One region of the Streptomyces sp. NPDC002076 genome, then DNA from elsewhere that is predicted to be linked to it. Evidence: riboswitches for the same ligand, from Rfam matches in the RefSeq annotation. Region 1 holds a riboswitch; the other holds the start of a gene.

Region 1 (7,381 bases):
GTCGGCCACCTCACGGTCGGTGGAGGCGACGATGACCGGACGGCCCGGCGGCTCCGCACGCACGAGCTGCCGGATCAGCTCGTCGGCCGTGACACCCGGCTTGGAGAACAGCACCCGCACCCCGCGCGGCGGCGCCAGCAGCACCGGGGCGGCCAGTTCGGCGCCGTCGAAGACACAGGTCACCTCGGCGCCGGTCTGCGCGGCGAGCGCGGAGAGCTGGCCGAGGAGCCTCAGCCGCTGCTTCTCCAGCGGCATCTGCGGATAGCCGGTCTTGGTGACGTTGTAGCCGTCGACGACCAGATGCGCCTGCGGCAGCGCCAGCAACTGGTCGAGAATGGCCGGGTCGTTTTCCGACAGGGCGCGCGCCGCGATGTCCTTCGGTGTCATTCGTCCCGGTTCGACCGCATCCACGGTCTCGGCGGGCCGCACGGACACGGGTGGCAGGGCGAGTTCGCGCCTGAGGCCCTGGGTGGCATCCAGCAGGGTGTCGAGCAGCAGCCGTACCCGCATGTCCTCCACACTGCGGCCCTCGCGGGCGGCGCGGCGGGTGGCCTCCAGCGCGGCCTCCGCCTCGCCGAGGCGGGCCTTGAGCCGGCGGGACTCGCTCTCTGCGGCCGACACCTGCAGGTGCGCCTCGGCGCGCAGGGCGTCCATCTCGCCCTGGGCCTTGCGCAGGGCGGCCTCGCCCCGCTTGACGTCGCTGAGGGCGGCCCGGAGCTTTCGGTGAAGCGATTCCCCTTCCCTCTTCGCCGACTCCAGCTCCGTACGCAGCCGTTCGGTCTCGGCGCGGGTGTGCTCGCGGGCCTGGGCCAGCTCGGCGCGCAGCCGCTCCAGCTCGGCCCGGCTCTCCTCGTCGGCGCGCTCGGCGTCCGCGCGCTGGACCTCCTCGCCGGCCGCGGTGACCAGCTTCACCCAGCCCGCCGGGCGCACTACGTAGGCCGCGGCCGCCACGTCGAGCGGGTCCGCGGCCGGGAGCGGCGAGCCGGAGTCGAGGGCGCCGGCGAGTTCCGGCTGCGCCTCTCTGAACTTCTCCCCGATCCGCTGCCGGAACAGCGCATCGGTCTCCAGCGCCGCGGCCATCGCGTTTCCGGCGAACTTGGCCCGGCGATTGGGGGCGAACCGGGCGTACTGCCTCAGCTGGGCGGGCAGTTCGGACATGGTCAGCCCGCCGAAGGCCTCCGAGACGATCTGGACGACCCGGCGGCGCACACCGTCGGGCAGCGGACGGTCAAGCACCTCAGCGGTGCCGTCGTCCGGCCCCCCGCCTGCGGTCTCCACCATCCGTCACACCCCACTACTTCGACTTCTTCGGGGCCGCTCCGCTCAGGAGCCGGCACCCGGCCTGTCCACGAGTTCCACCTGGTCCACCGCGTTGCACCAGCGGCACCGCACCGACTCGATGGTCTCACTGACCACCTCGCGCTCCTCCACGGTCGGCTCGCCGGCCAGATCGAGGTGGACGTACTCGACGACCTTCGAGGAACGCGTCACGTCGAACCGGGTGAGGTTGCCGCACAGGGTGCAGCGCCATCGGGTGGTGGCGGTCGGCAGGGGAACCGTCATCGTGGCTGTCCGCTTCCTTCTCGTAGTCGCTCACCGCGCCGCCGGCCGACGCGTGTGGCCGTAACCCTACGGCCTGGCGGCAACTCGCCGCTGGTCCGTCCAAGGCGGCGAGGCAGTCTGTCAGCGTGCGTCCCGTTACGTCATGCTCTGTAGTCATGATCAGCGCGTGGAGCACGGCGGCCGGCAGGGCCTGCAGAGCGGTCCGGAGCACATCAGCACCCATGACGTACGGCCTCATCGCCCTGTGCTGTCTGCTCTTCGTCCTGGGCCCGGCCTCGGGGCTCACCCCGGCGTACGGCTCCGGGGACGGCCTGCTCGCCGCACAGCGGGCGTACTTTCGGAGCTGGGGCGTGGTGCCGGCCGATCTGTTCGCCAGACCGGTGCGCGAGGCCCTGACCCCGGCCACGGCCCTGTTCGTGCACGGCAGCTGGGTGCATCTGCTCGGCAACATGCTCTTCCTCTTCGTCTTCGGCGCGATGACCGAGGAACGGATGGGCCGGGTCGCGTTCACCCTCTTCTACGTCGGCTGCGGCTATCTCGCCCTGCTCGGCTACGCGGCCGCCAACGCCACCTCCGAGCAGTCGCTGGTGGGCGCGTCCGGGGCGATCTCGGCGGTCCTCGGAGCGTTCCTCTACCTGTTCCCGCGCGCCCGTGTGACCAGTCTTCTGCCTTTTCTGTTCTTCCTGCCACTGCGGTTTCCCGCGTGGATCGTGCTGCCGTTCTGGGCGGCGCTGCAGTGGGCGGCGGCGGAGCAGAGCTCGGGCGGGCCCGGGGTGGCGTATCTGGCCCACCTCGTCGGCTTCGGTCTGGGCTTCGGTTACGCGTGGGTGCGTTACGGCAGAAGGAAGGGCCCGAAGGGCGGCCTGGGAAGGGCGGTGGTGGGAGACGGGCGGGCGGCTAGAGTGAAGTGCGCCCCAGCTCCGGCCCCCGAGGGAGAGAACCAGCCGTGATCACCGCGATCGTCCTCATCAAGACCAGCGTGGACCGGATCCCCGAGATCGCGGAGCAGATCGCTTCGCTGGAGTCGGTGAGCGAGGTTTTCTCCGTCACCGGCACGTATGACCTGATCGCGATGGTCCGGGTGCGGCAGCACGATGATCTCGCCGATGTCATCCCCGGCCGGATCAGCAAGATCCCCGGCGTCGAGGGCACGGACACGCATGTGGCGTTCCGCACCTACTCGACGCACGACCTGGAAGCGGCGTTCTCGATCGGCCTGGACAACTAGGGGCTGCGCCGCTCAGCCGCTGATCACACCGCCGGTACGCAGCGGCCGTCCTCGGTCCGGTACGTCCACTTCGCGCCCTCGGTCACGAGTTCCCGGACCGCCGTGACGAAGCGGTCGACGTGCTCGTCGGGGGTGCCCGCGCCGAAGCTCACGCGGATGGCGTTGAGGGACTTCTCGCCCGGCGCGGCCTCGGGGGCGCCGCATTCGCCCTGGGTCTCGGGGTCGCTGCCGAGCAGGGTGCGGACCAGGGGGTGGGCGCAGAACAGGCCGTCGCGGACGCCGATGCCGTACTCGGCGGACAAGGCCGCGGCGAAATGGGAGCTGTTCCAGCCCTCGACGACGAAGGAGAGCACGCCGACGCGCGGGGCGTCGTCGCCGAAGAGGGACAGCACCCTCACCTGGGGGACCTCTGCCAGGCCCGCGCGGACCCTGGCGATCAGGTGCCGCTCGCGCGCGACCAGGCCGTCCCAGCCGGCCTCGGTGAGCGCCTTGCAGGCCGACGCGATGGAGTAGGCGCCGATCACATTGGGTGACCCCGCTTCATGCCGGGCGGCACTCTCGTGCCACTCCACGTCCACGCCGCCGTCCCGGCGCCGGGCCACCTTGCGGCTCGCGCCCCCGCCCGCCAGGTAGGGCTCGGCCGCGCGCAGCCAGTCGGCGCGGCCGGCCAGGACACCGGAGCCGAAGGGGGCGTACAGCTTGTGCCCCGAGAAGGCGACCCAGTCGACGTCCAGGTCCCGGACGGACACGGGGTGGTGCGGGGCCAGCTGGGCGGCGTCCAGGACGGTCCGGGCACCGTGCGCGTGGGCGGCTGCCGCCAGCTCCCGTACGGGCCACAGCTCGCCGGTGACGTTCGAGGCGCCGGTGACGCAGACCAGGGCCGGGCCGTGCGGGTCGCGGTCGGCGAGAGCGCGCTCCAGGGTCGTGACGGCCTGCTGCGGGGTGCGCGGGGCGTCGAGGTAGCTGACCTGGGCGTCCTGCCAGGGCAGCAGGGAGGCGTGATGCTCGGTCTCGAAGACGAAGACCTGGCAGCCGGCCGGGAGGGCGCGGGCCAGGAGGTTCAGGGAGTCGGTCGTGGAGCGGGTGAAGACCAGCTGGTCGTCGGGGCGGCAGTCCAGGAATTCGGCGACCGTCCTGCGGGCGTTCTCGAACAGGTCGGTGGAGAGCTGGGAGAGATAGCCGGCACCCCGGTGGACGCTGCCGTAGTACGGCGCGTAGGCGGCCACGTCGTCCCAGACGCGCTGGAGGGCGGGGGCGCTGGCCGCGTAGTCGAGGGCCGCGTAGGTGACCTCGCCGCCGGTGACGAGCGGGACGGTGACATCCCGGCCCAGAACGGGCAGCGGGGCACAAACGGACTGGTCGGCGGCAGCGGTGAAGACGGACATGGGGAACTCCCGTGAGAACGTACGCCGAAGACGGCGTACGGGAAGAAGAGAAAAGGGGGATGCGGAGGCGGGGCTCGGCGGCCCTATCGCATTCGCTTGCTCACGGAAGGCTCCCTCGATGACCAGGACCCCTGGTCCCGCGCTCAGCAGCGCGCGAGGGGTCCGCGCTTGCCGTAGACCTCGCTGCCTACGGCCTGGTCCTCACCCGGGGCACCCCGCCACGGACGGAGGGTTGCCGGACAGCCGGCCGGGGCCGAATGGCTGTCACTCATGACCTGATACAGGAACGTACGGGAAAAGATCGTCGCCCCGCAACCCGCGTCCGGATCGCGGGACGACCGTCGGTGACCGCTAGGCGTTGCTCGCCGCCACCCACCGCTCAAGCGTCCGCTTCGCCGCGCCCGAGTCGATGGACTCCGCCGCCTTGGCCATACCGGCCCGGAGCTGCTCCGGCAGCGGTGCGTCGGTCGGCGCGAGAGCGACGAGCGCCGCCGCCGAGTTCAGCAGCACCGCATCCCGTACGGCCCCTGTCTCACCGTCGAGCAGACGGCGGGCGACCTCCGCGTTGTACGACGCGTCCGCGCCGCGCAGAGCCTCCACGGGGACGAGGTCGATGCCGACGTCCCTCGGGTCGAAGGCCTCCTCGGTGACCTTGCCGTCCCGGACGACCCACACCCGCGAGGTGGCGGTCGTGGTCAGCTCGTCCAGGCCGTCGTCGCCGCGGAAGACCAGGGAGGAGTTGCCGCGCTCGGCGAGGACACCGGCCACGATCGGGGCCATCCGCAGATCCGCCACGCCTACGGCCTGGGCGCGGACCTTCGCCGGGTTGGTCAGCGGACCGAGGACGTTGAAGGTCGTACGGATGCCCAACTGGCCACGGGCGGCGGCGACATGGCGCAGCGCCGGGTGGAACTTCACCGCGAAGCAGAAGGTGATCCCGGCCTCCTCCGCGACCTGCGGGACCCGTTCCAGCGGGAGGTTCAGATTGACGCCCAGCTTCTCCAGCACGTCCGACGCGCCCGACGCCGAGGACGCGGCACGGTTGCCGTGCTTGACGACCTTCACGCCGGTGCCGGCGACGACGATCGCGGACATCGTGGAGATGTTCACCGTCTTGGCACCGTCACCACCGGTGCCGACGATGTCGACGGTCTCCCCCGGCACCTCGATGACGTTCGCGTGCGCGTACATCGCGCGGACGAGCCCGGTGATCTCCTCCACCGTCTCGCCCTTGGCGCGCAGGGCCACGGCGAACCCCGCGATCTGCGCGTCCGTCGCCTCCCCGCGCATGATCCGGTCCATCGCCCATGCCGTGGCGTCCGCGCTCTGGTCCCGGCCCTCCAGCAGGGCGTTCAGTACCTCGGGCCAGGAACGGCCCGCCGCGGTGTCGCCTCCAGCGGGGGTCACAGCGCTCATCAGCCGCTCCTGGTGTCGTAAGAACAGTGTGAACCCAGCCTATCCATCCCCCGGCATGGCGAAGGGCCCCGTCCTCCCCCAGCTCTCGAACAAACTCGAGCCGGGGGTACCCCCATCCGGACGGGGCCCTTCAGCGTGGCGTGGCGACGCGGGGATCAGTGGTGGCCGTGGCCGCTCGTGATCTCCTTGTACTCCTCGACGGTCGGCTTCGGGATCTGGTTGTCCTCGCCGTAGTAGGCACTGGACAGCCTCACCCGGAGCTTCTCCGAGGCCGGGACCTTGCGCTCGACACCGTTCTCGTCGACCGTCGGGCCGATCTCGGCCGGCTCGTACTGGTGGTGGGCCGTGAGGGTGTGCAGCTGCTCCTGGCTGAGCGGCTCGTGCACCTCGATGAACTCACCGTGCGGCAGCCGCTTGATGATGCCGGTCTCGCGACCGTGCAGCACCTTCTCGCGGTCGCGGCGCTGCAGACCCAGGCAGATCCGCTTGGTGACGAGGAACGCGAGGACCGGGCCGACGAAGAAGGCGATCCGGACGAACCAGGTCACGGCGTTGATCGACAGGTGGAAGTGCGTGGCCCACAGGTCGTTGCCGCCGCCGACCAGCAGCGTCAGGTACAGCGTCATCCAGGCGACGCCGAGACCGGTGCGCGTCGGGGCGTTGCGCGGGCGGTCCAGGATGTGGTGCTCGCGCTTGTCGCCGGTGACCCAGGACTCGATGAACGGGTAGACGGCGATCGCCACGAGGACCAGCGGGAAGATCATCAGCGGGATGAACACGCCCAGGACGAGCGTGTGACCCCAGAAGTTGATCTCCCAGCCCGGCATGAAGCGGATCAGGCCCTCGGAGAAGCCCATGTACCAGTCGGGCTGGGCGCCGGTGGACACCTGGTCCGGACGGTAGGGACCCATGGCCCAGATCGGGTTGACCTGGGCGACCGCCGCGATGGCCGCGATGACACCGAAGACCAGGAAGAAGAAGCCTCCGGCCTTGGCCATGTAGACCGGCAGCAGCGGCATGCCGACGACGTTCTTCTCGGACTTTCCGGGACCCGCGAACTGCGTGTGCTTGTGGTAGAAGACCAGGATCAGGTGGCCCACCATCAGGCCGAGCATGATGCCCGGCAGCAGCAGGATGTGGATCGAGTAGAACCGGGCGACGAAGTCGTGGCCGGGGAACTGGCCGCCGAAGAGGAAGAACGACAGGTACGTGCCGACAATCGGCACGGACAGGAGCGCGCCCTCCATGAAGCGGACACCGGTGCCGGAGAGCAGGTCGTCCGGGAGCGAGTAACCGGTGAAGCCGGTGAACATGCCCAGGACGAACAGCAGGAAGCCGAACAGCCAGTTGATCTCACGCGGCTTGCGGAACGCGCCGGTGAAGAACACGCGCATCATGTGCACGAACATGCCGGCGAGGAAGATCAGCGCGGCCCAGTGGTGGATCTGCCGGATGAGCAGACCACCGCGCACGTCGAAGGAGATGTGCAGGGTCGAGCTGAACGCCTCGGACATCAGCTGTCCCTGCAGCGGGACATAGCTGCCGTGGTACTCCACCTCGTTCATCGACGGGTGGAAGAACAGCGTCAGATACACACCCGTGAGGATGATGATGATGAAGCTGTACATGCACACTTCGCCCAACATGAACGACCAGTGGTCGGGGAAGATCTTGCGCATGTTGGCCTTGGCCAGGGAGTAGATCCCGAGCCGGCCGTCGGCCCAGTCGGCGACACGCTCGCCGGCCGGTGCCTTCCCGCGAGAGCGGGGCGTCTCGTTCGCTGCAGTAC
Region 2 (7,381 bases), on a different contig from region 1:
CGGGCGTGCTGGACCGCGCCGGCGCCTGGCGCGGCACCTGGATCGAGGAGAAGGGCCGGGCGGTCGCGGTGCACACCCGCCGCGCCGACGACCCGCAGGCCGCGTTCGAGGCCCTGCGCGGCCCCCTCACCGACCTCGCCGCCCGCCACGGCCTGATCGTCGAACCCGGCCGGCTGGTCCTGGAACTGCGCCCGCCGGGCATGGACAAGGGGGTGGCCCTCGCCGACCACGTCCGCAGGACCGGCGCCGAGTCCGTCCTCTACGCCGGCGACGACCTCGGCGACCTCCCCGCCTTCGCCGCCGTCGACGAACTCCGCGCCGACGGCGTCCCCGGCCTCCTGGTCTGCAGCGGCAGCACGGAGGTCACGGAGCTGGCGGAACGCGCGGACGTGGTGGTGGACGGCCCGCCCGGCGTCGTACACCTGCTGCGGACCCTCGCGGCTCAGCTGGACTGAAGCTCCTCCAGCGCCCGCAGCTGATCCAGGAACCACTGAGCGGGCGGCAACGCGGTGGCGGCCGCGGCCAGCCGCTTCGACCGCTCCGCCCGCTCGTCCGCCGGCATGCTCAACGCGGAGTGCAACGCGTCGGCCGTACCCCCGATGTCGTACGGGTTCACCACGAGGGCGTCGGCGCCCAGCTCCTCGTACGCCCCCGCCTCCCGCGACAGCACCAGCGCACAGCCCTCGTCGGAGAGGACCGGCACCTCCTTGGCGACCAGGTTCATGCCGTCCCGGATGGGGTTGACCAGCGCCACGTCGGCGAGCCGGTACGCGGCCAGGGAACGGGCGAAGTCGTCCTTGACGTGCAGCACGACCGGCGTCCAACCGGGCGTGCCGTAGGTCGAGTTGATCTCCTCGGCCACCCGCTGGACCTCGGCGGTGTAGTCCCGGTACACGGCGAGGTCCTGCCGCGACGGATATGCGAACGCCAGATGCACCACCCGCTCCCGCCATTCGGGACGGTCCTCCAGCAACTGCCGGTACGCCAGCAGACCGCGCACGATGTTCTTGGACAGCTCGGTGCGGTCGACGCGCACGACGGTCCTGCGGCCTTCGCCGATCTCCGCGCGCAGCGCGGCCATCCGCTCGTCCACATCGGGCTCGTGGGCCCGCTTGCGCAGGAAGTCGGCGTCCGCGCCGAGCCCGTGCACACCGACCCGCAGGGCCGGGGCCCCGGGTCCCAGGACCGCGTGACAGCACTCCGTGAACGCGTCCGCCCAGCGCCTGGTCAGGAACGCCGCCCGGTCCGCGCCCAGGATGCCGCGCAGCAGCTCGGCGGCGATGTCGTCGGGCAGCAGCCGGAAGTACTCCGGCGGCGCCCACGGGGTGTGCGAGAAATGGCCGATCCGCAGGTCGGGGCGCAGCTCGCGGAGCATCCCCGGCACCAGGCACAGGTGGTAGTCCTGCACCAGCACCGCCGCACCCTCGGCCGCCTCCTCGGCCAGCGCCTCGGCGAACGCCCGGTTGTAGGCCTCGTACGCCGCCCACTGCCGCCGGAACTCCGCGTCGAAGACCGGCTCCAGCGGGGTCTGGTACAGCATGTGGTGCACGAACCACAGCACCGAGTTGGCGATGCCGTTGTAGGCGTCCGAGTGGACCTGCGCGTCGATGTCCAGCATCCGCACCCGCTGCCCGCCGGTGTCCTCGTCCGGCAGCAGCCCGCCGCCCGAGCGCCGTACGGCCTCCCGGTCCCCGTCGCCGAGCGCCGCGCACACCCACAGCGAGCCCGCGTCCGATCCGATGGCCGACAGCCCCGAGACCAGCCCGCCGCCGCCCCGTTTGGCGGACAGCGAGCCGTTCTCGTCCACCGTGTACGAAACCGGGCCGCGGTTGGACGCGACCAGCACCTGAGCCTTCTCGGCAGCACCCTGCGTGGAAGCCATGGTCCTCAACCTAGCCCGGCCCGGAAACGCTCAAACGTACGGCCACGCCGGGTGTCGCCGCCGTATACGAACTCAGGCCACCCGGCGCTCGGCGTACTCGGCGATCTCCACCATCGGCGGCCGTTCCTCGGTGTCCACCGAGTAGGTGCGCGGCTCGAAACCGTCCTCGCCCCGCTCGAACTGGGTGAGGGAGGGGCGGATCAGATGGCCCCGGGCCAGCCTCAGCTGGGCCGTGCGGTAGATCGCCGCGGCCATCCGGCCCAGCGCCTGCCCGTCCTGGTGGCGGTGCTTGCGCACGCCCACGTCCACCTGCGCCAGCGCGTTGAGACCCACCAGGTGCAGGGCGTCCACCAGCATGCCCAGTTCCACGCCGTACCCGACCGGGAACGGCAGCTGTTCCAGCAGTGAGCGCCGGGCCGCGTACTCGCCGCCCAGCGGCTGCACGAATCCGGCCAGCTGCGGCCAGTGCATGTTCAGCAGCGGGCGGGCCATCAGCTCGGTGACCCGGCCGCCCTGGCCGGCCGTCCCGGCGAGCGGACGGTCGTACATCGCCTTGACCAGGTCCACGTCCGGCTCGGTGAGCAGCGGGCCGACGATCCCGGTGACGAAGTCGGGGGAGAACTCCTTCAGGTCCGCGTCGACGAAGCAGACGATGTCCCCGCTGGTCACCAGCAGCGAGCGCCACAGCACCTCGCCCTTTCCGGGGACGGCGGGGATGCGGGGCAGGATCTCGTCCCGGTGAACGACCCGGGCGCCCGCGGCGGTGGCGACCTCGGAGGTGCGGTCGGTGGAGCCGGAGTCGACCACCACGATCTCGTCGACGAGCGGGACCCGCTCCAGGAGGTCGTGGCGGATGATCGCGACGATGTCGCCGACCGTCTCCTCCTCGTTGAGCGCGGGCAGCACGACGGACACCGACTGGCCCGTACGCTGCTTGGCGGCCAAGATCTTGTGCAGCGGGCGATCGGTCACGGACCAGGAGCGGGTGCTCAGCCAGCGCTCGACTTCTTCCAGCACGGTCGGCGGCTCCTCACTGTTGTCTCGCGGTTCGGACGACTCTCTCAACTGTCTTGGCCTTCGGTTACAGTCTTGAACAACGCTGGTGACCATCGCATGTCGGGGGTCAGCCAGGCGCTCACAACCGCATACCGCTCATCCAGAGGGGCAGAGGGACACGGCCCGATGAAGCCCCGGCAACCCCCCTGAGCCGCACTCGTTCACGCGAGGCTCCCGGCCAGGGAAGGTGCCAAATCCGTCTCACGGCGAGGTGCGTCGTGAGGAAGATGAGGAGAAAGGGCCTCGCCTCCATGGCTGTGCAGACAGTTGCAAGCTCCGCCGATTCCACCGTCGACCTCGGCCCCGCCGCGGCCCTGAGCTGTCGCGAGTGCGGTCACCGCGTCCCGCTCGGCCCGGTGTTCGCCTGCGAGGAGTGTTTCGGCCCGCTGGAGATCGCCTACGACTTCTCCGCCTACGAGACCGAAGAGCTGCGCCGCCGTATCGAGTCCGGCCCCGCGAACATCTGGCGGTACGCGCCGCTGCTGCCGGTCCCGGCCGACGTCGCCGACAAGCCGAACCTGAACCCGGGCTGGACCAAGCTGGTCAAGGCCGACAATCTCGCGGCCGAACTCGGCGTCACCGGCGGCCTGTTCGTCAAGGACGACTCCGGCAACCCGACCCACTCCTTCAAGGACCGCGTGGTGGCCCAGGCCCTGGAGGCCGCGCGCGCCTTCGGCTTCACCACCCTGTCCTGCTCCTCCACCGGCAACCTCGCCGGTGCGGTCGGCGCCGCCGCCGCCCGGGCCGGCTTCCGCTCCTGTGTGTTCATCCCGCACGACCTGGAGCAGGGCAAGGTCGTCATGGCCGCGGTCTACGGCGGCGAGCTGGTCGGCATCGAGGGCAACTACGACGACGTGAACCGCTTCTGTTCCGAGCTGATCGGCGACCCGGCCGGCGAGGGCTGGGGCTTCGTCAACGTCAACCTGCGGCCGTACTACGCGGAGGGCTCCAAGACCCTCGCGTACGAGATCTGCGAGCAGCTCGGCTGGCGGCTGCCCGACCAGATCGTGGTCCCGATCGCCTCCGGCTCCCAGCTCACCAAGATCGACAAGGGTCTGCAGGAGCTGGTCAAGCTGGGTCTGGTCGAGGACAGGCCGTACAAGATCTTCGGTGCGCAGGCCGAGGGCTGCTCGCCGGTGTCGACCGCCTTCAAGGCCGGCCACGACGTCGTACGGCCCCAGAAGCCGAACACCATCGCCAAGTCCCTCGCCATCGGCAACCCGGCCGACGGGCCGTACGTCCTGGACATCGCGCGCCGCACCGGCGGTGCGGTGGAGGACGTGACGGACGAGGAAGTCGTCGACGCCATCAAGCTGCTGGCCCGCACGGAGGGCATCTTCGCGGAGACGGCGGGCGGCGTGACCGTGGGCGTCACCCGCAAGCTGCTCAAGGACGGCGTCCTGGACCCGACGAAGACCACGGTGGTCCTCAACACCGGCGACGGCCTGAAGACCCTTGACGCGGTGGCCGGGACCGGCCTCACCGCCACCATCCGACCGACCCTGGACTCCTTCCGAGAGGCTGGCCTCGCATGAGCGTGACCGTTCGCATCCCGACCATCCTGCGCACCTACACCGGCGGGCAGGCCGAAGTGGCCGCCGAGGGTGCCACCCTCGCCGAGGTCATCGAAGACCTGGAGAAGAACCACACCGGAATCGCCGCGCGCGTGCTGGACGACCAGGGCAAGCTCCGCCGGTTCGTGAACGTCTACGTCAACGACGACGACGTGCGCTTCGAGCAGGGCCTGGAGACCGCGACCCCGGACGGCGCCGGCGTCTCCATCATTCCGGCCGTCGCCGGCGGCTGATCGTTACCTTGGGTAACTTCAGTTACGCATTGTTCATCGAATTGCCCCCTCCGTGAGAGAAGCGGAGGGGGCAATTCTGCGTGATTGAGCGCGGTAGAGTTGGGGAACGCGCTCTCGACACGACCGGTCGGGAGCCCTGTATTCATGCCGGACGCCCGACAAGAAGTGGCCAAAGTGCGCGGGCTTTATGCGGCTTTTGTGGTGGTTTGTGGGGCCCGACTTGCCCTGAAGTCGGGTGAATTCACACTACATTCCGGACCGTTCCCGTCCAGAATTCTCGTCCGATTGACCTGTTGCAGACGGCAGTTGGACAGATACATTCAGCCGCGGTCGACGCGTTCCGGCGCACGCCCCCGACCGATGGGGGGTGAGGTCTGACCCGGGTCCGCGAAGTGTGGATCTGTGCAAGGGCCAGTAATAGGGGAGTTAGGCATGGCTCAGGGCACCGTCAAGTGGTTCAACGCGGAGAAGGGGTACGGCTTCATCGCGGTCGACGGTGGTGCGGATGTTTTCGTCCACTACAGCGCGATCCAGATGGACGGTTACCGCACCCTGGAAGAGGGGCAGCGGGTCGACTTCGAGATCTCGCAGGGCCAGAAGGGCCCGCAGGCGGACATGGTCCGGCTGGCGACCAGCTGAAGCACGCGTCGACTGTCAGCGACGTTCTTCGTTCATCTTCGCAGGGCCCGCACCTCGCTCGGGGTGTGGGCCCTGCGTCATGCCCGGGGTCCGGTGTTCGCGGGCGGCTGACGGGGTGCCGTACCCCGTAGGGCGCTTGCCCCACCCGTCGCCCGACCACCACCCCTCAACGAACCCGCTTCGCGGGTGCGCCTTGCACTCGTGCATGCCGAGTGCTAATCATTGGCGTTAGCACTCTGAAGGTGAGAGTGACAGTGAAGGACCGGGTCGGTGAGGCCCGCAGGCCAAGTGGGGCAAGGAACCACGCGGCCGGCGAGCCGTCCGTCGCGGGCGCGGGCGCGGTCCGAAGGAATCACCCCCAGTCCTGGAGGGACCACTTCACATGGCCAAGATCATCGCGTTCGACGAGGAGGCGCGGCGCGGCCTCGAGCGCGGCATGAACCAGCTCGCGGACGCCGTCAAGGTGACGCTCGGCCCCAAGGGCCGCAACGTCGTCCTCGAGAAGAAGTGGGGCGCCCCCACGATCACCAACGATGGCGTCTCCATCGCCAAGGAGATCGAGCTCGAGGACCCGTACGAGAAGATCGGCGCCGAGCTGGTCAAGGAAGTCGCCAAGAAGACGGACGACGTCGCCGGTGACGGTACGACCACCGCGACCGTGCTCGCCCAGGCCCTGGTCAAGGAGGGCCTGCGCAACGTCGCCGCCGGTGCCAACCCGATGGCGCTGAAGCGCGGTATCGAGAAGGCCGTCGAGGCCGTCTCCGCCGCCCTGCTGGAGCAGGCGAAGGACGTCGAGACCAAGGAGCAGATCGCCTCCACCGCGTCCATCTCCGCCGCCGACACCCAGATCGGCGAGCTGATCGCCGAGGCCATGGACAAGGTCGGCAAGGAAGGCGTCATCACCGTCGAGGAGAGCAACACCTTCGGTCTGGAGCTTGAGCTCACCGAGGGCATGCGCTTCGACAAGGGCTACATCTCCGCCTACTTCGCGACCGACATGGAGCGCATGGAGGCGTCGCTCGAGGACCCGTACATCCTCATCGCCAACTCCAAGATCGCCTCCGTCAAGGACCTGCTCCCGCTCCTGGAGAAGGTCATGCAGTCGGGCAAGCCGCTGCTGATCATCGCCGAGGACGTCGAGGGCGAGGCCCTGTCGACCCTGGTCGTCAACAAGATCCGCGGCACCTTCAAGTCCGTCGCCGTCAAGGCCCCGGGCTTCGGTGACCGCCGCAAGGCCATGCTCGGCGACATCGCCATCCTCACGGGCGGCGAGGTCATCTCCGAGGAGGTCGGCCTCAAGCTGGAGAACGCGACCCTGGACCTCCTGGGCCGCGCCCGCAAGGTCGTCATCACCAAGGACGAGACCACCATCGTCGACGGCGCCGGCTCCTCGGAGCAGGTCAACGGCCGCGTGAACCAGATCCGCGCCGAGATCGAGAACAGCGACTCGGACTACGACCGCGAGAAGCTCCAGGAGCGCCTGGCCAAGCTCGCGGGCGGCGTCGCGGTCATCAAGGCCGGTGCCGCCACCGAGGTGGAGCTCAAGGAGCGCAAGCACCGCATCGAGGACGCCGTCCGCAACGCGAAGGCGGCCGTCGAGGAGGGCATCGTCGCCGGTGGTGGCGTGGCCCTGCTGCAGGCCTCCCAGGTCTTCGAGAAGCTGGAGCTCGAGGGTGACGAGGCGACCGGCGCCAACGCCGTGCGCATCGCGCTCGAGGCCCCGCTGAAGCAGATCGCCGTCAACGCCGGCCTCGAGGGCGGTGTCGTGGTGGAGAAGGTGCGCAACCTGACCCCGGGCCACGGCCTGAACGCCGCGACCGGCGAGTACGTCGACCTGGTCGCCGAGGGCATCATCGACCCGGCGAAGGTGACCCGCTCTGCCCTGCAGAACGCCGCCTCCATCGCCGCGCTGTTCCTGACCACCGAGGCCGTCATCGCCGACAAGCCGGAGAAGGCCGCCGCGCCGGCCGGCGGCGGCATGCCGGGCGGTGACATGG

The links. Region 1 has a riboswitch for S-adenosylmethionine ahead of ACWCQS_RS10000 (aminotransferase class V-fold PLP-dependent enzyme). Riboswitches for the same ligand answer to the same signal wherever they lie in the genome.
Region 2: another riboswitch for S-adenosylmethionine. It lies ahead of thrC (threonine synthase); the one in region 1 lies ahead of ACWCQS_RS10000 (aminotransferase class V-fold PLP-dependent enzyme).

What each region holds. Positions count from the first base shown of each region.
Region 1 covers NZ_JBSFDI010000004.1:67,083-74,463, reverse strand. Annotated here, with positions in the region: gene ACWCQS_RS10020 (NYN domain-containing protein) at 1-1,281, opposite strand, end outside; gene ACWCQS_RS10015 (hypothetical protein) at 1,324-1,563, opposite strand; gene ACWCQS_RS10010 (rhomboid family intramembrane serine protease) at 1,719-2,513, shown strand; gene ACWCQS_RS10005 (Lrp/AsnC family transcriptional regulator) at 2,510-2,791, shown strand; gene ACWCQS_RS10000 (aminotransferase class V-fold PLP-dependent enzyme) at 2,815-4,176, opposite strand; SAM riboswitch class IV at 4,336-4,452, opposite strand; gene trpD (anthranilate phosphoribosyltransferase) at 4,528-5,592, opposite strand; gene qcrB (cytochrome bc1 complex cytochrome b subunit) at 5,748-7,381, opposite strand, start outside.
Region 2 covers NZ_JBSFDI010000008.1:202,172-209,552, reverse strand. Annotated here, with positions in the region: gene otsB (trehalose-phosphatase) at 1-455, shown strand, start outside; gene ACWCQS_RS19285 (alpha,alpha-trehalose-phosphate synthase (UDP-forming)) at 443-1,882, opposite strand; gene ACWCQS_RS19280 (glucosyl-3-phosphoglycerate synthase) at 1,955-2,899, opposite strand; SAM riboswitch class I at 3,032-3,172, shown strand; gene thrC (threonine synthase) at 3,190-4,473, shown strand; gene ACWCQS_RS19270 (MoaD/ThiS family protein) at 4,470-4,745, shown strand; gene ACWCQS_RS19265 (cold-shock protein) at 5,178-5,384, shown strand; gene groL (chaperonin GroEL) at 5,767-7,381, shown strand, end outside.